Variovorax paradoxus: one gene and its partner. Each later gene encodes a partner of the first gene's protein in a complex. Links are inferred from orthologs where the notes say so. Each region holds a gene or a part of one and is shown on either strand. Other genes may lie near its edges. The genes, in order: secA and secY.

Region 1 (16,008 bases):
CCATGGCCACGCGGTCGCGCACGTCCTTGGAACTCAGCACCTGCAGCGACACCTGCGGCCAGGGGCTCGCGCCGCGGTGCGCCTTCAGCCGCGCCAGCGCGCGCGGCATGAAGCCCAGGCCGTAGGCCGGAAAGCAGCTCAGCTCGAGCTGGCTCACGCCGAAGTCGCGCAGGCTGCGCACCCGGTGCTCGATGGCGTCCATGCCGATGAACACCCGCTCGACCTCGATCCAGAGGGCGCGCGCCTCGGGCGTGGGCACCAGCCGGCCGCCGGTGCGTTCGAACAGCAGCATGCCCGCCTGTGCTTCGAGACGCTTGAGGGACTGGCTGATGGCGGGCTGCGTCAGATGCAGCAAGGCGGCGGCCTTGCGCGTGGAGCTGCCGCGCATCAGGGCCCGGAATGTCTCGATTTCGGCAAAGCGCATCGATAAGTTTTGTTATCGGTTGAGTATCTGGGGCTGCGTAATTTTATTTCCGATTGCATAAGATTTGGGCACAACCTACAACACATGACGCCCGTGACGACATCGCCAGTTCTGGACTTCAAGTTCGCGCTACCGCCAGCGGATCCCTCGGCCTCTTCTTCGGGCGCTTTGCCGGGCATGGTCCGAGACCGAACGCCCAAGCCCCTGCGGAACCCACGCCTGCGCGGGCTGCAGTGCCTGCGATGCGATGCGCTCTACCCGATCACGCTCACGCACGACGGCTGTTCGGCCTGCAAGCGCGAGGGCGTTCATGTCGCGCTGCGCGCCAGCTACCTGCCCGACGGCCCGGTGGAAGCGATGCCCATGCCCTATGCGCCCGGCTTCACGCTGGGGGAGGGCAACACGCCGCTGCAGCAGATGCCCGAGCTGGCAAAGCAGTTCGGCGTGGCCAGCCTGGCGCTCAAGGACGAGTCCTGCAATCCGACCGGCTCGCACAAGGACCGCATGACCGCCGTGGGCGTGGCTCAGGCCTTCGACTTCGATGCGCACACGCTGGTGCTGGCCTCGTCGGGCAACGCGGCGGTGTCTGCGGCGCACTACGCCTGGGCCGCGGGCCTGGGCTGCGAGGTGGCCACCTACGAGGGCATGCCGGCCACCTATGCGCGGCAGCTCGATGCGCTGGGCGCGCGGCGCTATGTGTTCGCCGACAACGCGGGCCGCTGGGCCTTCGTGCGCGAGCGTTCGCAGTACCCCGGCTACTTCGCGCTCACCAACTACCGCCTGCCGGCTCTGGGCAGCGCGCCGCTGGCCATAGAAGGCTACAAGCCCATCGCCCTCGAATGCGTGACCGACGGCGGCCTGCCCGATCACATCGTGATTCCCACCGCGCGGGGCGACCTGGCGTGGGGCATCTACGCGGGCTTTCGCGACCTGCTGGCGGCGGGGCGCATTGCACGGCTGCCCAAGTTGTGGCTCGTGGAGCCCTTCGCGCGGCTGTCGTGCGTGCAGGCGGGCGGCGCGATCAATGGCAGCTACCCCGGCCACACCGCGCAGTTCTCGACCGCCGGCGCCACCGTGACCTACCTGCAATGGCAGGCCGCGACCGCCACCGGCGGCAGTGCCGTGGTGGTGGGCGACGAAGAGGCCCGCGCCGCACGCCGCCTGCTCACCGCCGCCGGCGTGAGCGCCGAGCTGTGTTCCGCCGGCAGCCTTGCCGCGCTGAAGCAGCTGCGCGAGAGCAACGCCATCGAGGCCGGCTCGCGCGTGGTGCTGATGCTGACCGCCAGCGCGTCGAGCGATCCGAGCTGGCCCGATCCCGCACCCTGATTCCTTAGGAGTTCCCATGCCGACGATGAATCGCCGGGCCGTTCTGGCCGCCGGCCCCGCGACCCTGCTCGCCGTAAGCCTGCCCGCCTGGGCTGCCTACCCCGACAAGCCGATCAAGCTCGTCGTGCCGTGGGCCGCGGGCGGCAGCACCGACGCCATCGCGCGGGCGATGGCGCAGCGCATGAGCCAGACCATCGGCAGCCCGGTGATCGTGGACAACAAGCCCGGCGCCGCCGGCATGATCGGCACCGACGCCGCCGCCAAGGCCGCGCCCGACGGCTACACCATCGCCATCGTCGAGCTGCCGCACGCCATCGCGCCGGCGGTGACCGCCAAGCTGCCCTACGACCTGCTGCGCGACTTCACGCCCGTGACCATGATCGGCACGTCGCCGCTGGTGTTCTTCGCGGGCATGGAGGACGACAGCAGGGACTTCAAGACCTTCCTGCGCACGGCCGCCGCCAAGGCCGCGCCGCCGGCCATCGCGCACAGCGGCGCGGGCACGGTGAGCCACCTGGCGGCGGAACTGCTCGCGAGCCGCACGAAGATCAGGTTCAACATGGTTCCGTACCGCGGCTCGGCGCCCGCGCTCACCGACGTGGCCGCCGGCACGGTGGCGGGCCACTTCGCGACGATGGCCAGCGGCTCCAGCCTGCTGGGCGCGAACCGCATCCGGCCGCTGCTGGTGACGAGTACGCAGCGGGTGAACATTCCCGGCCTGCAGAACGTGCCCGCGCTCGCGGAGAACAATCTCCGGGGCCTGGAGATCGACCAGTGGTGGGCCATGGTCGCGCCGGCCACCACGCCGCTGGACGTGATCGAGAAGCTGCGCCGCGAGGCCATTGCCGCCCTCGAGCATGCGTCGGTGAAGGAGCGGCTGTCGGTGCTGGGCGTGCAGATGAAGGGCTCGACGCCGCTGGAATTGCGCGCGTTCCTGCGCGCCGAGGCCGAGCGCTGGCAGAAGGCCGCGCACGAGATCGGCCTGCAGCCCCAGTAGCCCGGAGGCGGCTTACTTTGCGTCGCTGTAGACGGTGGCGCGCGACACGCCCATGTGCGCAGCCGCGATCTCCGCGCCGCGGCGCACTTCCAGCAGGCCGGCCTTCTTCAGATCCTGCACCAGCTGCTTGCGGTCGGCCGGCTTGAGCGAGCGCGAGGTGGTCGCGCGCGCGGCCGCGAATTCGTCGATGCGCGCATGGATGCGGTCGGTGTGGTTGCCGCCGGCCTCGATGTGCTCGTGCACCTGCTTGTCGTCGATGCGGGTGAACTGCGAGATCGCGCCCTGGAAGCTCTGGAACAGCGTGAGGTCGACGTTCAGGCACAGCGCCGCCACGTACTCGCCGCTCTCGTCCTTGATGCCGATCGAGGTGCTCTTGACCTTGCGCCCGTCCGGAAAGGTGTTGGCATAGTTCGCGATCACCGCCGGGAACTCCGGGTCCTGGATGCGCGCCAGGCCCAGTTCGGTGACCGACTGGCCGACTTCCCGGCCGCTCAGGCTGTTCTCGATGGCGTAGATCGCGTTCTTCGGATTGCTCAGGTCGTGGACCACCACCTCGCAGAAAGGCGCGAAGGTCTGGCCCAGGCCTTCGGCCATGTTGCGCAGCATTTCGAGCACCTGCTTGTTCGACTTCTTTTTCATGGCATGGAATGTATCCAGCGCTGGACTAAAAATCCAAATTATACAAATAGTATAAAACTGGATGTATTATCCAGTTTTGGCCGATGGAGTCGCGAATGACCTCGAAAGAACGCGCGCGCTACGTCGATCCGCGCACCGGCAAGCATCACGAACTGTCGGAGCGCCGCTGGCGCTCCGACGACGGCAATCCGATGCTGGTCACGCCGTTGCCCGGCATCTCGCGCGACGACATCGATTCGCGTGAGCGTTCGCTCTGGCGTTATCGCGCGGCGCTGCCGGTGGTCATCGAGAGGCCGGCGAGCATGGGCGAGGGCTGTACGCCGCTGGTGCAAAAGCGCTGGGGCGGGCTGGAGCCGTATTTCAAGCTCGAATGGTTCAACCCGACCTGCAGCTTCAAGGACCGGGGCGCGGCCGTGATGATGTCCTTCCTGCGCCAGATCGGCGTCGACGCGGTGCTGGAGGACAGCTCGGGCAATGGCGGCGCGGCCATTGCGGCCGCCGGTGCGGCGGCGGGCATGCGCGTGAAGGTGCTGGCGCCCAGCTACACGCCGGCGCCCAAGGTGGCGCAGATCCGCGCCTTCGGGGCCGAAGTGCAACTGGTGCCGGGGCCGCGCGAGGAATCGGAGTACGAGGCGGTGCGCCAGTCGGAATCGATCTTCTACGCGAGCCACAACTGGCACCCCTTCTTCCTGGAGGGCACGAAGACGCTGGCCTACGAGCTGTGGGAAGACCTGGGCTTTGTTGCGCCCGACAACGTGGTGATTCCGACCGGAGCGGGCAGCAACGTGCTGGGCTGCTGGATCGGCTTCAAGGAGCTGCTGGCGGCGGGGCAGATCAGCAAGCTGCCGCGCATCTTCGTCGCGCAGCCGCTGAACTGCTCGCCGATCGACGCGAGCTTCGTGGCGGGCGTGGACACGCTGGTGGAGCGCGCCGTGCAGCCGACCATCGCGGAAGGCACAGCGATCAAGCGGCCCGTGCGCCTGCGGGAAATTTTGCAGGCGCTGCGCGAGACCGGCGGCAAAACGGTGGCGCTGACCGAGGAGCAGATCGCCGCTGCGGTGCGCCAGTTGGCCGCGAGCGGGCTCTACGCCGAGCCGACATCCGCCTCGGCCGCGGCGGCCATCGACGTGCTGGCGCAGCGCGGCGACATCCGCGCTGGCGAGACGACGGTTGCATTGCTGACCGGCACGGGCCTGAAGTCGACGCAGTTCATGACCGGGCTGTTCGGCGGCGAGACCGCATAGAGCGCCGCCGCGGCCCGGCTCACCAGGGCCAGGCGATGCGCGTGCCCGAGCTTGTTTCGTCCGCCTGCGCGTGCAGCAGGCGCGCGACGGTCAAGTCCTGCAGTGCGAGGCCGGTCATGTCGAAGACGGTGATGTCTCCGGGGGCTCGCTGGAAGCTTGTTTTTCCGCTCAGCAGGTCGCCGAGTTCGGTGACTGGCGTGTCGGGTGCCCATTGGGTTTCGCCGATCTGCCGGGCCTGGGTGCTGTCGTCGACGAAAAGCCGGGCGCGCGGCAGCAGGCCTTCCGGCAGCTCGCGCTTGCCTCGGGTATCGGCGCCGACGCAGTTCAGATGGGTGCCGGGCTGCACGGCCTCCAGCTCGAAGAGGGCGCCGCCGCCCGGCGTGGCGGTGATCACCACGTCGCTTCGAGAGACGGCCGCGTTGCGGTCGGCGGCGGGGGCGATGTTGCAGCGCCCGGCAAAGATTGCTTCGAATGCCGGCTTGCGCTGGCCGTCGGCGCTCATATAGAGAACGTCGCTCAGAGAGGGCAGCAGGCGCAGCGCGAAGTCGAGCTGGATGCGTGCCTGCACGCCGGTGCCGAACAGGCACAGCCGGGTGCTGTCGGGCCGCGCGAGCTGCTGCAGGCCCAGCCCGCCCGCCGCGCCGGTGCGAACGGTCGTGACCGCGTTGCCGTCGATCACGCACAGGGGGCGGCCAGTGGCGGGATCGATCAGCAGGATCGTCGCCTGGTGCGGCTCGCCGCCGCGCTGCCGGTTGGCGGGCCAGAACCCGGCCGCCTTGAAACCGAGCAGTCCCTGGGCCTGCACGTCGCCCGACTTGATGCCGAACACGCCGCCGGTCTTCAGCGGTTCGCGCACCACCGGGAACACCCGGCCTTCGCGCTCGCTGTGCAGGACGAAGGCCTCGCGGACGGCCCGGAGCACGTCGTCGGGCGAGAGCAGGGTGTCGACCTGGTTCTTGTCGAGCAGAAGGAGCCGGGCGTCGGCGGGGGCGGTGGATGGCGTCATCTGGAAATATTATCCAATTCCAGACGAAAAATATAGGACCACCCGCCCACCCATCCATTCAGTCAGCGGCCTGTATGCACCTTGATGCGGATGCTCGCGACGTCCCAGCCCCGGTTCTTGAGCCGCGTCACCAGCATCGGGGCCAACTGGCGCAGCTTGGCGGCGGCGGCGCTGCCCTGCACCAGCAGGCACCACACATCGCCCTCGGCCGGGCCGGCCTGTATAGCCCCGCGCATGGCGGGTGGAATCAGGCCCTCCACGGCTTTCAGCCGCTCCGCCGTGTCGCGGGCGCGCGCCATCAGGCTGCCCAGGGTGGGCGAGCCTTCCGCGGCTTGCTGCAGCGAAATCGGAGGTGGCGTGCGGCGATACATGGGTAATCCAGGGGTTAGAAACAAGACAGCTAAAATGCCCGGTTTGCCGACGTTCGCGCCGGAAAAAAGGCCGCTTGCTTTCATTGAAAGCGCGCCCAACTGCTTTCACCATATCTTAGGGAATCCGGTCGAAGTGCCTGTCGCGTCAGGCGCCCGCCCATCTCCACCCATGGCAACCAACTTCCTGACCCAGATTTTCGGCAGTCGCAACGATCGGCTCCTCAAGCAGTATCGCAAGACGGTGGAACGCATCAATGCGCTCGAACCCGAGTTCGAGAAGCTCAGCGACGAGGCACTGCGCGCCAAGACGCAGGAGTTCAAGGACCGCATCGCCAAGGGCGAGACCGTCGACGCCCTGCTGCCGGAGGCTTTCGCCACGGTGCGCGAAGGCTCCAAGCGCGTCATGAAGATGCGCCACTTCGACGTGCAACTGCTGGGCGGCATGGCGCTGCACAACGGCAAGATTTCCGAAATGCGCACCGGCGAAGGCAAGACGCTGACCGCCACGCTGCCGGTGTACCTGAATGCGCTGACCGGCAAGGGCGTGCACGTGGTCACGGTGAACGACTACCTGGCCAGCCGCGACGCGACCTGGATGGGCCGCCTCTACAACTTCCTCGGCCTCACCGTCGGCATCAACCTGCCGCAGATGCCGCGCGAGGAAAAGCAGCAGGCCTACGGCAGCGACATCACGTACGGCACGAACAACGAGTACGGCTTCGACTACCTGCGCGACAACATGGTCTACGAGCCCGGCGACCGGGTGCAGCGCGGCCTGAACTACGCGATCGTCGACGAGGTGGACTCGATCCTGATCGACGAGGCCCGCACGCCGCTGATCATCAGCGGCCAGGCCGAAGACCACACCGACCTCTACCTGGCCATCAACAAGGTGGTGCCGCTGCTGACCAAGCAGGAAGGCGAAGCCGACCCGCGCACCGGCGAAGGCGTCACGGTGCCCGGCGACTTCACGGTCGACGAGAAGACGCACCAGGTCTTCCTGACCGAAGACGGCCACGAGAACGCCGAGCGCATCCTGGGCGAGTTCAAGCTGCTGCCCGAAGGCGCGTCGCTCTACGACCCGGCCAACATCACGCTGATGCACCACCTGAACGCGGCGCTGCGTGCCCGTCACCTGTACCACCGCGACCAGCATTACGTGGTTCAGCAGGGCGAAGTGGTGATCGTCGACGAATTCACCGGCCGCCTCATGACCGGCCGCCGCTGGAGCGACGGCCTGCACCAGGCCGTGGAAGCCAAGGAAGGCGTGGAGATCCAGGCCGAGAACCAGACGCTGGCCTCGATCACCTTCCAGAACTATTTCCGCCTGTACGGCAAGCTCGCCGGCATGACCGGCACGGCAGACACCGAAGCCTACGAGTTCCAGGAAATCTATGGTCTGGAGACCATGATCATTCCGCCGAACCGCATCAGCAAGCGCGACGACCAGCTCGACCGCGTCTACAAGACGACGCGCGAGAAGTACGAAGCCGCCATCCAGGACATCCGCGAGTGCTACGAGCGCGGCCAGCCGGTGCTGGTGGGCACATCGTCCATCGAGAACTCCGAAATCATCGACGGCCTGCTCGAGAAGGCGGGCCTGCCGCACCAGGTGCTGAACGCCAAGCAGCACGCCCGCGAAGCCGACATCGTGGCGCAGGCCGGCCGCACGAAGATGATCACCATCGCGACCAACATGGCCGGCCGCGGTACCGACATCGTGCTGGGCGGCAACATCGAGAAGATGATCGAGGCGATCGAGGCCGACGAGGGCCGCGACGAAGCAGCCAAGAAGGCCGACATCGAGCATGTGCGCGCCGAATGGACCAAGGACCACGAGTTCGTGAAGTCGCTCGGCGGCCTGCGCATCATCGCGACCGAACGCCACGAATCGCGCCGCATCGACAACCAGCTGCGTGGCCGTTCGGGCCGCCAGGGCGACCCGGGTTCGTCGCGCTTCTACCTGAGCCTGGACGATCCGCTGATGCGCATCTTCGCGGGCGACCGCGTCAAGGCGATCATGGACCGCCTGAAGATGCCCGACGGCGAAGCCATTGAGGCCGGCATCGTCACGCGCAGCATCGAGAGCGCGCAGCGCAAGGTCGAGGCGCGCAACTTCGACATCCGCAAGCAGCTGCTCGAGTACGACGACGTGTCGAACGACCAGCGCAAGGTGATCTACCAGCAGCGCAACGACATCCTCGACGCGGGCGACCTCACGGCGCAGATCGCCGGCCTGCGCGAAGGCTGCTTCACCGACCTCGTGCGCCAGTACGTGCCCAGCGAATCGGTCGAGGAGCAGTGGGACCTGGCCGCGCTGGAGAACACGCTCTTCACCGAGTGGGGCATCGACATGCCGCTCAAGAAGGATGTCGAGGCCGCGGAAGCCATTGCCGACGAGGACATCGTCGAGAAGGTGCTGCAGCACGCCAACGAAACCTTCGACGCGAAGGTGGCGCTGATCGGCCAGGAGAATTTCACCCAGTTCGAACGCATGGTGCTGCTGCAGAGCATCGACACCCACTGGCGCGAACACCTGGCCTCGCTCGACTACCTGCGCCAGGGCATCCACCTGCGCGGCTATGCGCAGAAACAGCCCAAGCAGGAATACAAGCGCGAAGCCTTCGAGCTCTTCGGCCAACTGCTCGACTCGGTCAAGAACGAAGTCACGCGCCAGCTGATGACGGTGCGCGTGCAATCGGGCGAACAGCTCGAGGAAGCCGCAGAAGCGCTCGAGAGCCGCGGCGAGAACGTCACCAACATCACCTACACCGCGCCGACGGAAACCGGCGAGGTCGAGGTGCGCGTCGACGAGGAAAGCCAGCGCCGCGCGGCGGCCGCGGGTGCCGGCGCCCTGAGCGCCGAAGCCCTGGCCTTCGCCCGCGTCGGCCGCAACGACCCGTGCCCCTGCGGCAGCGGCAAGAAGTACAAGCAATGCCACGGCAAGCTGACCTGACCAGATCCGGAACCTAAGAAGAGACATCCCATGCCCGTGAACCTGTCTGCTCCCGATCCCGCCGCGCTGTTCGCGGTGCCTGGTGTCCGCATCGGCGTGGCCGAAGCGGGCGTGCGCAAGGCCAATCGCAAGGACCTGACCGTCGTGCTGATCGACGAAGGCGCCGCGGTCGGCGGCGTGTTCACCCAGAACCGTTTCTGCGCCGCGCCGGTGCAGGTCTGCCGCGAGCACCTGGCCGCGAACCACGGCATCCGCGCGATGGTGATCAACACCGGCAACGCGAACGCCGGCACGGGCGAAGACGGGCTGATGCGCACGCGCTCCACCTGCATCGCGCTCGCGCGCAAGCTGGAAATCTCGCCCGAGCAGATCCTGCCGTTCTCGACCGGCGTGATCATGGAGCCGCTGCCGGTCGACCGCATCGAAGCCGGCCTGCCGGCCGCGCTGGCCGATGCCGACGCCAACCACTGGGCGCGCGCGGCCGAAGGCATCATGACCACCGACACGATCCCGAAGGCCTTCAGCCAGCAGGCGCAGGTCGGCGGCGCGACCGTCAGCATCACCGGCATCAGCAAGGGCGCCGGCATGATTCGCCCGAACATGGCGACCATGCTCGGCTTCATGGCGACCGACGCGAAGATCGACCCGTCGCTGGTCCAGCCGCTGGCCAGGCTGCTGGCCGACGCCTCGTTCAACCGTGTGACCATCGACGGCGACACCTCGACCAACGACTCGTTCGTGGTCATCGCGACGCAGAAGGCGACCAACGCCACCATCACCTCGCTCGATTCGGCCGACGGCAAGGCGCTGGTGTCCGCCATGCAGAACGTGGCGCGCCAGCTGGCACAGGCGATCGTGCGCGACGGCGAGGGCGCGACCAAGTTCATCACCGTGCAGGTCGAAGGCGGCCGCAACGCCGCGGAGTGCAAGCAGGTGGCCTATGCCGTGGCGCATTCGCCGCTGGTCAAGACGGCCTTCTATGCCAGCGACCCGAACCTGGGCCGCATCCTGGCGGCCGTGGGCTACGCGGGCATCGACGACCTCGACCAGACCGGCATCGACCTGTTCCTCGACGACGTGCACGTGGCGGTCAAGGGCGGGCGCAATCCGGCCTACCGCGAAGAAGACGGCCAGCGCGTGATGAAGCAGAGCGAGATCACGGTGCGCATCGGCCTGGGCCGCGGCGACGCCAGCGAAACCGTGTGGACCTGCGACTTCAGCCACGAATACGTGACCATCAACGCCGACTACCGGTCATGAACGAGCAGTTCCAGAAGCTGATCGAACGCGCCGAACAGCTGATCAACCGCATCGAATCGATCCTGCCGCAGCCGCTGGCGGAGCCGACCGACTGGAACGCTTCCATCGCCTGGCGCTACCGCCGCCGCAGCTCGGGCCACGGCGTGCTCGAGCCGGTAAAGCACGTGGCCGCGATGTCGCTCGATTCGCTCAAGGAAATCGACGTCCAGAAGGAAAAGATCGCGCGCAACACGCAGCAGTTCGTCGAAGGCAAGCCTGCCAACAACGTGCTGCTGACGGGCGCGCGGGGCACCGGCAAGTCGTCGCTCATCCGCGCCTGCCTGCAGACCTACGCGCCGCAGGGGCTGCGCCTGATCGAGGTCGACAAGGCCGAGCTCACCGACCTGCCCGACATCGTCGAGGTGGTCTCGCAGCGGCCCGAGAAATTCATCGTGTTCAGCGACGACCTGAGCTTCGACGAGGGCGAGCCGGGCTACAAGGCGCTGAAGTCGATCCTCGACGGCTCGATCGCGGCGTCGACGCCCAATGTGCTGATCTACGCGACCAGCAACCGGCGCCACCTGCTGCCCGAGTACATGAAGGACAACCTCTCGTACACCCACACCGAGGACGGCGAAGTCCATCCCGGCGAGGTGATCGAGGAAAAGATCTCGCTGTCGGAGCGCTTCGGCCTCTGGGTGAGCTTCTATCCCTTCAGCCAGAACGAGTACCTGACGATCGTGGGGCAGTGGCTCTCGTCGTTCGGCGCGGACGAAGCCGCCATTGCCGCGGCGCGGCCCGAGGCGCTGGTCTGGGCGCTGGAGCGCGGTTCGCGCAGCGGCCGCGTGGCCTACCAGTTCGCGCGGGACTACGCAGGGCGGAGCAACGCGTGAGCGAGCCGCGCAAGCACACGGAAGTCGCCGTCGGCGTGCTGATCCGCCTGTCGGACGACGCGCTGCTGCTTTCCACCCGGCCCGAAGGCAAGGCCTACGCGGGCTACTGGGAGTTTCCCGGCGGCAAGATCGAGGCGGGCGAAACGGTCGAGCAGGCGCTGCGGCGCGAGCTGCAGGAAGAACTCGGCATCACCATCGACGGCGCCGAGGTCTGGAAGATCACCGAACACGACTATCCGCACGCGCTGGTGCGCCTGCACTGGTGCAAGGTCACCGCCTGGAGCGGCGAATTCGAGATGCGCGAAGGCCAGCAGATGGCCTGGCAGCAGCTGCCGTTGGAGGTGACGCCGGTGTTGCCGGGCGCGCTGCCCGTGCTGCAGTGGCTGTCCGAGGAGCGTGGGCTGCCGTTCGCGCAGCAAGACGCGGCCTAGACCCATGCCGGGCGCACGAGCCCTTCTTTCGGATCTGGAAGAAGAGGCCCGGCTCCCGGATGTTCAATGGACCCCTCGACTGATTGATGCACCCCAAGTACCGCCCCGACATCGACGGCTTACGCGCCGTCGCGGTAGCGTCCGTGGTGCTCTATCACGCGTTCCCGAGCCTGCTGCCCGGGGGATTCATCGGCGTTGACATCTTCTTCGTGATCTCGGGCTTCCTGATCACGACCATCATCCTGCAGAGCCTGGCAGCGGGCGACTTCAGCTTCAAGGACTTCTACGCCCGCCGGGTACGGCGCATATTCCCCGCGCTGGCCATCGTGCTGCTCGTTACGCTGTGTGCCGGGTGGTACCTGCTGTTGTCCGATGAGTTCGCCGAACTCGGCACGCAGACGGTGGGCGGGGCTGGCTTCGTTGCCAACCTGGTTTTCTGGGGCGAAGCGGGCTACTTCGACACGGCGGCGGAGACCAAGCCGCTGCTGCACCTCTGGTCGCTGGGCATCGAGGAGCAGTTCTATATTTTCTGGCCGTTGCTGCTGGGTCTTGCCTGGCGCAGGCAATGGCCGATCGTGCGCGTGATATTGGGAATTGCGGCAATCTCGTTGCTGGTCAATGTCGCGACGGTGCATCCTTTTCCGACAGCATCGTTCTATTCGCCGGCTTCGCGGTTCTGGGAACTGATGGTCGGGGGCATTCTGGCTTGCATGCGGCTGCGGCCGCCGAACCCCAGCCCATGGCGCAGCCACTTGCAATCCGTGCTCGGCATCGGACTGATCGTTCTGGGGCTGGTGATGATCCGCGCCATCAAGGCGTTCCCGGGCTGGTGGGCGCTGTTGCCTACGCTGGGTGCGATGAGTTGCATCGCCGCCGGGCCGACAGGTGTGCTGAACAGGTACCTGCTTTCCAACCGCGTGATGGTATGGATCGGGCTCATCAGCTATCCGCTGTACCTTTGGCACTGGCCGCTGCTGGTGTATGTCCGCCTTGTCGAAAATGATCCGCTGCATCATTCGGTGACCGCCAGGATCGCGGCCGTGATTGCCAGCGTAGTGCTGGCCTGGGCGACCTACCGATTCGTCGAGCGCTTCGTCAGGCGCCGGCAGACCACGGGGGTCTTGCGTGGACTGGTGGTCTCGATGCTGGTATTGGCGCTAGCGGGCGCAGTGGTGTCGTTCGGTGTTCCTTCTCCGCGCAACAACAATGCACAGCTTCAGGCCGTGGCCAATGCTGCGGTGGACGCCGACTACTACGGCGGCCTCACGCGCGACATGGTCGGTGACCAGCGGGTCTACAAGGCTGGAACGGGCGTGGCCGATACATTCTTCGTGGGAGACAGCCATGTGCAACAGTACGCGCCACGGGCGCTGGCCGTGACACAAGCTTTCCCCGAGGACACGCGCACCGCTTACTTCGCGACTCTGGGTTCATGCCCGCCGGTGCCTGGTGTCTTCGCGGACAAGAATGTCGATTGCCCTGAGCGGCGCAATAAGACCCTGGCCTTCGCCTACGATCCCCAGGTCAAGACGGTCGTGATCGGCGGCTGCTGGAATTGCTACTTTCTCGACTCGGGGGCGCTGGACTATTACTTCCGCGGCCCCGATGGTGTGGTGCATCCCTTCCAGAGCGGAGACGGCATCGCCCGATCGCTCGCTTCGCTGGAAGCGCTCCTGCACGACCTGTCGCAGAAAAAGAAGGTGTACCTGCTGCTGGACAATCCGGGAGGCGAGCATTTCACGCCGAGGCGATTGATTCAGGGCAACAGACTGAGGCACATCACCGCCGCGCCGACAACGCCTACGGCACCGCTTCCTGCCAATCAGAAGCAGCTCAACGACCGGCTGCTGGAGATTGCGGCCGCAAGCGGTGCGGAGCCCATCAATGCCGTGGCCACCCTGTGCAAGGACAATGAGTGCCAGAGAACCATGCCGGATGGCGATCCTTCGTACAAGGACGGGGACCATCTTCGCCTGGAGTTCACGCGAGACCACGCCACCTACATCGATCGAGTGCTGCGCAAGAGCGACGTTGCCCAGCCCGTCAGGTAGCCAAGGACCGATTGCACGATGCACCCCAAGTACCGCCCGGACATTGACGGCCTGCGCGCCATCGCGGTGGGCTCGGTGCTGGTCTATCACGCGTTCCCGAGCCTGTTGCCCGGGGGGTTCATCGGGGTCGACATCTTCTTCGTGATCTCGGGCTTCCTGATCACGACCATCCTCCTGCAGAGCCTGGCGGCCGGCGATTTCAGTTACCGGGACTTCTACGCGAGGCGCATCAGGCGCATTTTCCCGGCACTGCTTCTTGTCTTGCTGGCTACGCTGGCTTTCGGCTGGTACGTGCTGTTGCCGGGGGAGTTTTCGCAACTCGGCAAGCAGATCACGGGTGGTGCCGCCTTCTTCGCCAACCTGGTGTTCCTGGGCGAGTCTGGCTATTTCGACGCCACTGCGGAGACAAAGCCGCTTCTTCACCTGTGGTCGCTGGGTATCGAGGAACAGTTCTACATTTTCTGGCCGCTGCTGTTGGGGCTGGCCTGGCGCAAGCGCTGGCCCATCCTGCGCGTGACCCTGGCGGTGGCCGCGATCTCTTTCCTGATCAATGTGCTGACGGTGCAGCCGCATCGCGCGGCCGCCTTTTATTCGCCGCTGTCGCGTGCCTGGGAATTGATGGCTGGCGGCTTGCTCGCGGCGATGCGACTCCAGGCTGCGAACGGCTCGGCGGACTCGCGGCCGTGGGTGAGGCATGTGCAATCGATCGTCGGCGTCGGGTTGATCGTGCTGGGGCTCGTGATGACGCGCAGCACGAAGGCATTTCCAGGGTGGTGGGCGCTGTTGCCGGTATTGGGTGCGGCGAGCTGCATCGCCGCGGGACCGAGTGGCGTGCTCAACCGATATCTGCTGTCGAATCGCCTGATGGTGTGGATCGGGCTGATCAGCTATCCGCTCTATCTGTGGCATTGGCCGCTGTTGTCGTACGCGCGCATCATTGAAGGAGGAGAGCCCTCGCTCGAATTGCGCGTGGCGCTCGTCGTTGCGGCCATCGTGCTGGCATGGGGAACCTATCGATTCGTCGAGCGCTTCGTCAAGCTTCACCTGTCGACGGGGCTGCTGCGCGGCCTGGCGGGCGGCGGGGCCGCGCTAGCACTGGCCGGCGTGCTGGTGTTCCTGGGAATGCCTTCCCCCCGCAACGCCAGCCAGGCGTTGCAGGCCGTGGCGGATGCGACGCAAGAAGACAACTACTACGACGGCTTTCAGGAGGACACGCTGGGCGGACAATTCGTTTACCGCACCGGCCAGGGAAAGCACAACGTGCTCCTGATCGGGGACAGCCATGTCGAGCAATATGCGCCGCGTGCTCTGGAACTGGTACGCACCGAGCCAGCCAAGGCGCGCACCGTGTACTTCGCGACCAAAGGCTCCTGCCCGCCAGTACCGGGATTGTTCTCCCGGCTCGATGCCGGCGGCGACTGCGGCGAGCGCCGCGCCGCGGTGCTCGAGCTGGCACTGCAACCGCAGATCGACACGGTCGTGCTGGGCGCCTGCTGGAGTTGCTACTTCACGGGCACCGGCCTCCTCGTGAACTACTTTCTGGACGACAGGAAAGCCGCGCATCCGTTCGTGAGCGGGGATGGTGTCGATCTTTCGTTGAAGTCGCTAGGCGAGGTGTTGAAACGGGTCTCGGCGCGCAAGAAGGTGTATCTCGTGCTGGGCAACCCGGTGGGCCTGGATTTCGATCCGCTGAAGCAGATCCAGGGCGACCGCCTGGGAACGATGACGGCGTCGTCCGGGCGCCTCACGGCCCCGGTGCCGCAGGATCAGGCGGAGCTCAATGCGCGGTTGAAGCAGGTGGCATTGGCGAACGGAGCGCAGGTCATCGAGCCCTTTGACAGCCTTTGCGCTTCCGGCGCCTGCATCCGCAGCATGCCGGACGATGATTCGCCGGCCTACAAGGACATTGGCCACCTGCGGCCCAGATACACACGCAACTTTGCGACGTACATCGATCCGGCACTCTTGGACGAAGACGCGAACGGGAAATAGCCCGCTCGTATTTATTGGATCTTGGGATCGCCGAAGGGCTCGTCGTCCGGCGGCGCTTCGGCCGGCATCCGGAATTCCTCGCTGGCCCAGGCGCCCAGGTCGATGCCCTTGCAGCGTGCGCTGCAGAACGGGCGATAGGCGTTGCTCGGTGCGTAGATGCTGTCGCCGCCGCACGTGGGGCAGCGGACGATCCGCTCGCCTTTGTCGTTCACCGCGGTCATGCGCAGAGGGTCAGCTCGAAAGGCGCGTCGTCCGAGCTTTGGTGCAGGCGGTCGTCCTTGTCGTGGCGCATGAGACGCACCGAGACCATGAGGCGATTGCCGCTGATTTCAGGAATGAGGCCCAGCTTGGGGTCGATGCGCAGGCGCAGCAGCTGGAAGCTGCGGCCCTGGGGCAGGTTCTGCTGGAACTGGCCGTTGGTGGCGATCACCTTGTAGGG
Region 2 (8,541 bases), 940 kb from region 1 along the record:
GAATGCTGCGAACTGGGTGATCTGCAGCGGATTGAAATTGTCGTCGCTCACGACCACCAGCATGCGCTTGCCGTCGGGCAGGGGTGGACCCCAGCACATGCCCTCGGTGTTGTCGAGGCGGGACAGGCCGAGGGCGGCGAAGTCGGCCACCAGGGTCTTGGCGGCCGGGCGGTGATTGCCGGGGGCGAGCGTGTCGGTGGAGAGCACGTCGCTGGCGGCGCGGGTGTCGATTTCATACAGGCGCAGCGAGTTGCCCGTGCCGGTGGCATAGGCGCGCTCCAGCACCAGCATGCGGTGGGCGTCGATCATCAGGATCTCGCTCACGCCGTTGTCGGCATAGGTGCCAGGCACCAGCGGGCGCAGCGGAATGGCGTCGGGCACGTAGGCGATCTGGCGCACGGCGCGGCCGGTTTCCAGGTCGACCTGGGTGAAGCGGCAGGGGCCGCCGGGCGCGCCGGCGGTGGGCTCAGGGCCGTCCTGGATCAGCGCGTTTTCCATGCCCAGCCAGGCGAAGCGGCCGTCCGGCGTGAGGGCCACGCCCTCGAAGGTCAGATTGTCGCGCGGGCCGCGGCGCTTGGCCGGGTCGGGCAGGAACATCGGCGGCATGGCGAATTCGCGTAGAAAGCGCCCGTCGCGGGTGGATTCGTACAGCGCGGGGCCGAAGCCCCGGGCGATGTCGCCTTCGCTGGTCCACAGGATGGTGTCGGTCGAGGGGCGCAGGCGCAGTGCCTCGGGGTCCGGAACCGGGAGGCCGGCCATGGCCTGGCGCCGGCCGGGCCAGGGGCCGCCGCCGGGGCGTTGCAGCTGTATCACGCCCGTGGGCTCGGGCGGGGCGGCCTGCTGTTGGGGCCAACGCGCCGTGTAGTAGCGCACCGGATCGAAGTCTGATCGGTCATCGCTGATGAGCAGGTACTCACCTCGCGACGGATCGTAGTCGATGCCCGAGAGCCCGCCCACCGTGGTGCCTTCTATATGAAGGCGGTGCGCCCAGCGCGCCTCGGCCATGAGCCGCAGCCGGCCGGGGTCTTGCTGCGGCGCGGCGCTCCTGCAGGCGCCCAGGCCCAGCGCAGCCAGGCCGGCCGCGCCCGCCAGCAGCCTGCGGCGGTTCTGCAACAGGGGTGAAAAGGTGGATTTCCCGGGAGTGCGCACCTTCCGGAGTCTAGTGCCAGCGCTTGGTGGTGTAATAGGGCTGTTGACATCGGCATAAGTGCGTGCAACAATCGCAGGCTTCGCTTCCAAAAGGCGAAGCTTTCAGCCCAAAGCGGAAGTGCCTCGAGTGGTTCGAGGTGCAGACGACGGGCCCAAGACTGACCGCGGTGTCTCCCTCCTGGAGGCACATCGGTACAAGTTGGGAATATCAAGAAATGATCCAAACTGAATCCCGGCTCGAAGTGGCCGACAACACAGGCGCGAAATCCGTCCTGTGTATCAAGGTGCTCGGTGGCTCCAAGCGGCGTTACGCCAGCGTGGGCGACGTCATCAAGGTCAGCATCAAGGAAGCCGCTCCGCGTGGTCGCGTCAAGAAGGGCGAGATCTACAGCGCAGTGGTGGTTCGCACCGCCAAGGGCATCCGTCGCGCCGACGGTTCGCTCGTCAAGTTCGACGGCAATGCCGCCGTGCTGCTCAATGCCAAGCTGGAGCCCATCGGCACCCGCATCTTCGGACCGGTCACGCGCGAACTGCGCACCGAGAAGTTCATGAAGATCGTGTCGCTGGCACCCGAAGTTCTCTAAGGACAACAACGCCATGAACAAGATTCGCAAAGGCGACCAGGTCATCGTGTTGGCCGGCCGTGACAAGGGCAAGCGGGGCACCGTCTCGCTGCGCAAGGATGACTCGCACGTCGTCATCGAAGGCCTGAACCTCGTCAAGAAGCACACCAAGCCAAACCCCCTCAAGGGTACGACCGGTGGCATCGTCGAGAAGTCCATGCCCATCCACCAATCCAACGTGGCGATCTTCAATGCCGCGACCGGCAAGGCCGATCGCGTGGGCATCAAGATCTCCCAGGGTGCTGACGGCAAGCGCGTGGCTGTTCGCGTCTTCAAGTCCAGCGGCGACGAAATCAAGTTCGCCTAAGAGGTACTCACATGGCACGTCTCCAACAACACTATCGCGAAAAGATCGCGAAAGACCTGACGGAAAAGTTCGGCTACAAGTCGCCGATGCAGGTTCCGCGCCTCACCAAGATCACCCTGAACATGGGTGTGGGTGAAGCAGTCGCCGACAAGAAGGTTCTCGACAACGCTGTCGCCGACCTGACCAAGATCGCTGGCCAGAAGCCCGTGGTTACCAAGTCGAAGAAGGCTATCGCCGGTTTCAAGATCCGCGAAAACCAGCCCATCGGCTGCATGGTCACGCTGCGTGGCGTGCAGATGTATGAGTTCCTGGACCGTTTCGTGACCATCGCGCTGCCGCGTGTTCGCGACTTCCGCGGCATCTCCGGCCGTGCGTTCGACGGCCGTGGCAACTACAACATCGGCGTCAAGGAACAGATCATCTTCCCCGAGATCGAGTACGACAAGGTCGATGCCCTGCGCGGTCTGAATATCAGCATCACGACGACGGCCAAGACCGATGAAGAAGCCAAGGCGCTTCTCGCCGGCTTCCGTTTCCCGTTCAAGAACTGAGGTGATCCGTGGCTAAAGCATCTTTGATCCAGCGCGAACTGAAGCGCGACAAGCTGGTTGCCAAGTTCGCTGCGAAGCACGCGGAACTGAAGGCGACTTCCAACGACGTGAAGAAGACCGACGAAGAGCGTGCAGCTGCCCGTCTGGCGCTGCAAAAGCTCCCGCGCAACGCGAACCCCACGCGTCAGCGCAACCGTTGCGAAATCACCGGTCGCCCCCGTGGCACCTTCCGTCAATTCGGTCTGGCCCGCGCCAAGATCCGCGAACTGGCTTTCAACGGCGACATCCCCGGTGTCACCAAGGCCAGCTGGTAAGCCAGGCAGGAGCAAACAACATGAGCATGAGTGATCCCATTGCCGACCTGCTGACGCGTATCCGTAACGCGCAGATGGTGGCGAAGCCCACCGTGTCGGTTCCGTCTTCCAAGGTGAAGATCGCAATCGCACAAGTCCTGAAGGACGAGGGCTACATCGACGGCTTCCAGGTCAAGACCGAAGCCGGCAAGAGCGAACTTGAAATCTCGCTGAAGTACTACGCTGGCCGTCCGGTCATCGAGCGCATCGAGCGCGTGAGCCGCCCCGGCCTGCGTGTCTACAAGGCCAGTGCTTCCATTCCGCAAGTCCAGAACGGCCTCGGCGTTGCGATCGTCACGACCCCCAAGGGCGTGATGACCGACCGCAAGGCTCGCGCCTCCGGTGTCGGCGGCGAAGTTCTGTGCTACGTCGCCTAACCGAGACATCGAGGAGTTACTGAAATGTCCCGAGTAGGAAAAATGCCGATCACCATCCCCGCAGGCGTGGATGTGTCGATCAAGGAAGACCAGATCAGCGTCAAGGGCACGGGCGGTTCGCTCAGCCTGGCCCGCAATTCGCTGGTGAAGATCGTCAGCAATGACGGCAAGCTGAACTTCGAGCCCGCCAACGATTCGCGTGAAGCGAACGCAATGAGCGGCACGATCCGTCAGCTGGTGAACAACATGGTGGTTGGCGTGACCAAGGGCTTCGAGAAGAAGCTCAACCTGGTCGGCGTCGGCTACAAGGCCGCAGCTTCCAACAACAAGCTGAACCTGCAAGTCGGTTATTCGCACCCGGTCAACATCGACATGCCGCAAGGCATCACGGTGGCCACCGCGACCCCGACCGAAATCGTGATCAAGGGTGCTGACCGTCAGCGCGTTGGTCAAATCGCCGCTGAGATCCGCGCTGTTCGTCCGCCCGAGCCTTACAAGGGCAAGGGTATCCGTTATTCGGACGAGAAGATCGTGATCAAAGAGACCAAGAAGAAGTAAGGGGCAGCAAAATGATGTTGACCAAAAAAGCACAGCGTCTTCGCCGCTCGCGCCAGACCCGCATTCGCATCGCGACGCAGGGCGTGGCCCGTCTGACGGTGAACCGCACCAACCTGCACATCTATGCAACCGTCATCTCCGACGACGGCTCCAAGGTGATTGCAACCGCATCGACGGCAGAAGCCGAAGTGCGTACCTCGCTCGGCGGTTCGGGCAAGGGCGGCAATGCCGCCGCAGCCACCGCCGTCGGCAAGCGCATCGCTGAAAAGGCGAAGGCAGCCGGCGTCGAGAAGGTCGCTTTCGACCGCGCAGGTTTCGCATACCACGGCCGCGTCAAGGCGCTGGCCGAGGCCGCCCGCGAAGCCGGCCTGCAGTTCTAACCGGACACGAGATTCAAAATGGCAAAGATTCAGGCAAGAACGCAGAACGAAGGCCCCGAGGACGGTTTGCGCGAGAAGATGATCGCGATCAACCGCGTCACCAAGGTGGTGAAAGGTGGTCGTATCCTCGGTTTCGCAGCACTCACCGTGGTCGGTGATGGCGATGGTCGCGTCGGCATGGGCAAGGGCAAGTCGAAGGAAGTGCCCGCTGCAGTGCAGAAGGCCATGGAAGAAGCGCGTCGCAACCTGCTGAAGGTTTCGATCAAGAACGGCACGCTGCACCACCAGGTGCAGGGCCACCATGGTGCTTCGACGGTCGTGATGTACCCGGCTCCCAAGGGTACCGGCATCATCGCCGGCGGCCCGATGCGCGCCGTGTTCGAAGTGATGGGTATCACCGACATCGTGGCCAAGAGCCATGGTTCGTCGAACCCCTACAACATGGTTCGCGCCACGCTCGACGGGTTGAAGAACTCGACGACCGCGGGTCAAGTGGCTGCCAAGCGCGGCCTCACCGTCGAAGAAATCTTCGCTTAAGCGCAAGCCGAAAGAAGCATTCAAATGACGCAACAACAAACCCTCAAGGTCCAATTGGTCAAGAGCCCGATCGGTACCAAGGAATCGCATCGCGCGACCGTGCGTGGCCTCGGCCTGCGCAAGCTCAACAGCGTGAGCGAGCTGCAAGACACCCCGGCGGTGCGCGGCATGATCAACAAGATCAGTTATCTGGTCAAAGTTCTGTAAGAGAGACTGATATGGAACTCAATGGCATCAAGCCGGCGGATGGCGCCAAGCACGCCAAGCGTCGCGTTGGCCGTGGCATCGGCTCTGGCATCGGCAAGACCGCGGGTCGCGGTCACAAGGGTCAGAAGTCGCGCGCAGGCGGTTTCCACAAGGTCGGCTTCGAAGGCGGTCAAATGCCGCTGCAGCGTCGCCTGCCGAAGCGTGGCTTCAAGTCGCACCTGCTGAAGTTCAACGCCGAAGTCACGCTGACTGCCCTCGAGCAGCTCGGCCTGGCCGAAGTGGACATCCTGGCGCTGAAGCAAGCCGGCCTCGTCGGCCAGCTCGCCAAGGTCGTCAAGGTCGTCAAGACCGGCGAACTGACCAAAGCCGTCAAGCTGACGGGCGTGGGCGCTACCGCTGGTGCCAAGGCTGCGATCGAAGCAGCCGGCGGCAGCATCGCCTGATCACCATCGGACTGAAAGAAGTTCTTCGTGGCAACTAACGCGGCAACGATCGCAAAAACAGGCAAGTTCGGCGACCTTCGTCGTCGGCTCGTCTTTTTGCTGCTCGCGCTCGTGGTCTACCGGATTGGCGCGCACATTCCTGTGCCGGGTATCAACCCGGACCAGCTGGCAGCGTTGTTCCAGGGCCAACAGGGCGGCATTCTGAGCCTGTTCAACATGTTCTCGGGCGGGGCGCTGTCGCGCTTCACCGTGTTCGCGTTGGGGATCATGCCGTACATCTCGGCGTCGATCATCATGCAGCTGATGACCTACGTGCTTCCGACCTTCGAGCAATTGAAGAAGGAAGGCGAGGCCGGCCGCCGCAAGATCACGCAGTACACGCGCTACGGCGCGCTGGGTCTGGCACTGTTCCAATCGTTCAGCATCGCAGTGGCGCTCGAGTCGTCGGCTGGCCTGGTCATCGCACCCGGCTTCGGCTTCCGCCTCACGGCAATGGTGAGCCTGACGGCAGGTTCGATGTTCCTGATGTGGCTCGGCGAGCAGATCACCGAACGCGGCCTGGGCAACGGCATCTCGATCCTGATCTTTGCAGGTATCGCGGCGGGCCTGCCCAACGCAATCGGCGGCCTGGCTTCGCTGGTGACGACCGGTGCGATGAATCCGATCATCGCGCTCTTCATCATCGCCGTCGTGGTGCTGGTCACCTACTTCGTGGTGTTCGTCGAACGCGGCCAGCGCAAGATCCTCGTGAACTATGCGCGACGCCAGGTCGGCAACAAGGTCTACGGCGGCCAATCGTCGCACCTGCCCTTGAAGCTGAACATGGCCGGTGTGATCCCGCCGATCTTCGCTTCGTCGATCATCCTGCTGCCCGCAACGGTGGTCGGCTGGTTCAGTACCGGTGAAGGCGGTTTCCGCTGGATCAAGGACGTTGCCGGCGCATTGCGTCCGGGCGAGCCGATCTACGTGCTGCTGTATGCCGCTGCGATCGTTTTCTTCTGCTTCTTCTACACGGCACTCGTGTTCAACAGCAAGGAAACGGCCGACAACCTGAAGAAGAGTGGTGCATTCATTCCTGGCATTCGCCCGGGTGACCAGACCGCTCGCTATATCGACAAGATTCTGGTTCGCCTGACGTTGGCCGGCGCGGTGTACATCACCTTCGTCTGCCTGCTGCCCGAGTTCCTGATCCTGAAGTACAACGTGCCGTTCTACTTCGGTGGTACCTCCCTGCTGATCATCGTGGTCGTCACGATGGACTTCATGGCCCAGGTGCAAAACTACATGATGTCCCAGCAGTACGAATCGCTGCTGAAGAAGGCTAACTTCAAGACATCGTAGGGCTGTGAGTTTCAGTATTGAGAATATTGGGTGAGTGGGCGGTGTACCGCCACGTTAAACAGTTTTAGGAGAATGAAATGAGAGTTTCGGCTTCGGTCAAAACCATCTGCCGTAATTGCAAGGTCATCCGCCGTAAAGGTGTGGTGCGTGTGATTTGCACCGACCCGCGCCACAAGCAGCGCCAGGGTTGATTGAAGAGTATTAGAGGACGCACATGGCACGTATTGCTGGCATCAACATCCCGCCGCACAAGCACGCTGAAATCGGCCTGACCGCCATCTTCGGCATCGGTCGCACCCGCGCCCGTCAAATCTGCGAAGCGAGCGGCATCGAATATTCGAAGAAGATCAAGGATCTGACCGACGCCGATCTCGAGAAGATCCGCGACCAGATCGCTCTGTTCACGATCGAAGGCGATCTGCGTCGCGAAACGACGATGAACATCAAGCGTTTGATGGACATCGGTTGCTATCGCGGCTTCCGTCACCGTCGCGGCCTGCCGATGCGCGGCCAGCGCACGCGCACCAACGCCCGCACCCGCAAGGGTCCGCGCAAGGCTGCGCAGTCCCTGAAGAAATAAGGATAGACCAGCATGGCTAAAGCACCTGCAAACAACGCCGCACAGCGCGTTCGCAAGAAGGTTCGCAAGAACGTCGCGGACGGTATCGCCCACGTGCATGCCTCGTTCAACAACACCATCATCACGATCACCGATCGCCAGGGCAACGCCCTGTCGTGGGCTTCGTCGGGTGGCCAAGGCTTCAAGGGCTCGCGCAAGTCGACCCCGTTCGCAGCGCAGGTCGCTTCCGAAGTTGCCGGCCGTGCTGCTGTCGAACAAGGTATCAAGAACCTCGACGTCGAGATCAAGGGCCCCGGTCCTGGTCGCGAGTCGTCGGTGCGCGCACTGGCTGCGCTCGGCATCCGGATCAATTCCATTGCCGACGTGACGCCCGTTCCGCACAACGGCTGCCGTCCCCAGAAGCGTCGCCGCATCTGATCGTCAGTCCGCAAGGCGCAGCCGGCTTTTTCAAGCGGCTGCGCATTTGTTTTTTTATCTAAGCCCACCGCCATCCGCGCTCCGCAGATGGCTCCCGCAGGTAACTGCGGCAGATGACACAAAGGAAAAATCGTGGCACGTTACCTCGGCCCCAAGGCCAAACTTTCCCGCCGTGAAGGCACCGACCTGTTCCTGAAGAGCGCCCGCCGCTCCATCCAGGACAAGGCCAAGTTCGACTCCAAGCCCGGCCAGCATGGTCGTACCTCGGGTCAGCGTACCTCCGACTACGGTCTGCAGCTGCGTGAAAAGCAGAAGGTCAAGCGCATGTACGGCGTGCTCGAGAAGCAATTCCGCCGTTACTTCGAAGAGGCCGATCGCCGCCGTGGCAACACTGGCGCGAACCTGCTGTTCATCCTCGAATCGCGCCTGGACAACGTCGTCTACCGCATGGGCTTCGGCTCGACCCGCGCCGAAGCGCGCCAGCTCGTGTCGCACAAGGCGATCACGGTGAACGGTCAGTCGGTCAACATCCCGTCGTACTTGGTCAAGACCGGCGACGTGATCGCCGTGCGCGACAAGTCGAAGAAGCAGAACCGCATCGTCGAAGCGCTGCAACTCGCCCAGCAAGTCGGTATCCCGGCTTGGGTCGACGTGAATGCCGACAAGGCCGAAGGCACGTTCAAGAAGGTGCCCGATCGCGACGAATTCGCAGCCGACA

What was found.
Region 2: the proteins of secA (region 1) and secY are in contact, whole or in part, in a crystal structure (PDB 3DIN), measured with the Thermotoga maritima proteins. The link is inferred for Variovorax paradoxus from one-to-one orthologs. Residues at the interface, in WP_004082002.1 of Thermotoga maritima: Glu261, Ala262, Arg263, Lys300, Ala301, Arg302, Thr303, Ile304, Ile305, Leu323, Tyr324, Asp325, Pro326, Val329, Ser330, Tyr333, Ile336, Lys340, Phe345, Val349, Glu363, Phe364, Tyr374, Ser375, Gly376, Gly377, Glu393, Ile395, Thr482, Ser483; in WP_004081795.1 of Thermotoga maritima: Glu108, Gly109, Glu110, Glu111, Ala236, Glu237, Arg238, Arg239, Ile240, Thr241, Ile242, Gln243, Tyr244, Ala245, Arg246, Arg247, Val248, Thr249, Gly250, Arg251, Arg252, Val253, Tyr254, Gly256, Ala257, Ser258, Thr259, Tyr260, Leu261, Pro262.

The regions. Positions count from the first base shown.
Region 1 is NZ_CP091716.1:5,871,148-5,887,155, reverse strand. The notes cover bases 5,807-9,163. They hold secA (preprotein translocase subunit SecA), read left to right. Parts: upstream 5,807-6,176; coding sequence 6,177-8,963; downstream 8,964-9,163. Other genes in these bases: argJ (bifunctional glutamate N-acetyltransferase/amino-acid acetyltransferase ArgJ), read left to right, coding at 8,994-9,163; L3V85_RS27350 (hypothetical protein), read right to left, coding at 5,807-6,007. Outside these bases: L3V85_RS27380 (LysR substrate-binding domain-containing protein), read right to left, coding at 1-424; L3V85_RS27375 (pyridoxal-phosphate dependent enzyme), read left to right, coding at 509-1,750; L3V85_RS27370 (Bug family tripartite tricarboxylate transporter substrate binding protein), read left to right, coding at 1,767-2,747; L3V85_RS27365 (helix-turn-helix transcriptional regulator), read right to left, coding at 2,760-3,386; L3V85_RS27360 (threonine synthase), read left to right, coding at 3,482-4,630; L3V85_RS27355 (ornithine cyclodeaminase family protein), read right to left, coding at 4,650-5,636; more of L3V85_RS27350, read right to left, coding at 5,699-5,806; more of argJ, read left to right, coding at 9,164-10,223; L3V85_RS27335 (ATP-binding protein), read left to right, coding at 10,220-11,095; L3V85_RS27330 (NUDIX domain-containing protein), read left to right, coding at 11,092-11,526; L3V85_RS27325 (acyltransferase family protein), read left to right, coding at 11,613-13,577; L3V85_RS27320 (acyltransferase family protein), read left to right, coding at 13,596-15,569; L3V85_RS27315 (DNA gyrase inhibitor YacG), read right to left, coding at 15,581-15,790; cell division protein ZapD, read right to left, coding at 15,787-16,008. UniProt on the Escherichia coli protein: Required for protein export, interacts with the SecYEG preprotein conducting channel.
Region 2 is NZ_CP091716.1:6,815,084-6,823,624, reverse strand. The notes cover bases 4,762-7,669. They hold secY (preprotein translocase subunit SecY), read left to right. Parts: upstream 4,762-5,512; coding sequence 5,513-6,826; downstream 6,827-7,669. Other genes in these bases: rpsK (30S ribosomal protein S11), read left to right, coding at 7,419-7,669; rpsM (30S ribosomal protein S13), read left to right, coding at 7,041-7,406; rpmJ (50S ribosomal protein L36), read left to right, coding at 6,904-7,017; rplO (50S ribosomal protein L15), read left to right, coding at 5,054-5,485; rpmD (50S ribosomal protein L30), read left to right, coding at 4,860-5,042. Outside these bases: L3V85_RS32025 (esterase-like activity of phytase family protein), read right to left, coding at 1-1,113; rplN (50S ribosomal protein L14), read left to right, coding at 1,365-1,733; rplX (50S ribosomal protein L24), read left to right, coding at 1,747-2,079; rplE (50S ribosomal protein L5), read left to right, coding at 2,091-2,630; rpsN (30S ribosomal protein S14), read left to right, coding at 2,639-2,944; rpsH (30S ribosomal protein S8), read left to right, coding at 2,965-3,360; rplF (50S ribosomal protein L6), read left to right, coding at 3,385-3,918; rplR (50S ribosomal protein L18), read left to right, coding at 3,933-4,298; more of rpsE, read left to right, coding at 4,317-4,761; more of rpsK, read left to right, coding at 7,670-7,823; rpsD (30S ribosomal protein S4), read left to right, coding at 7,956-8,541. UniProt on the Escherichia coli protein: The central subunit of the protein translocation channel SecYEG. Consists of two halves formed by TMs 1-5 and 6-10.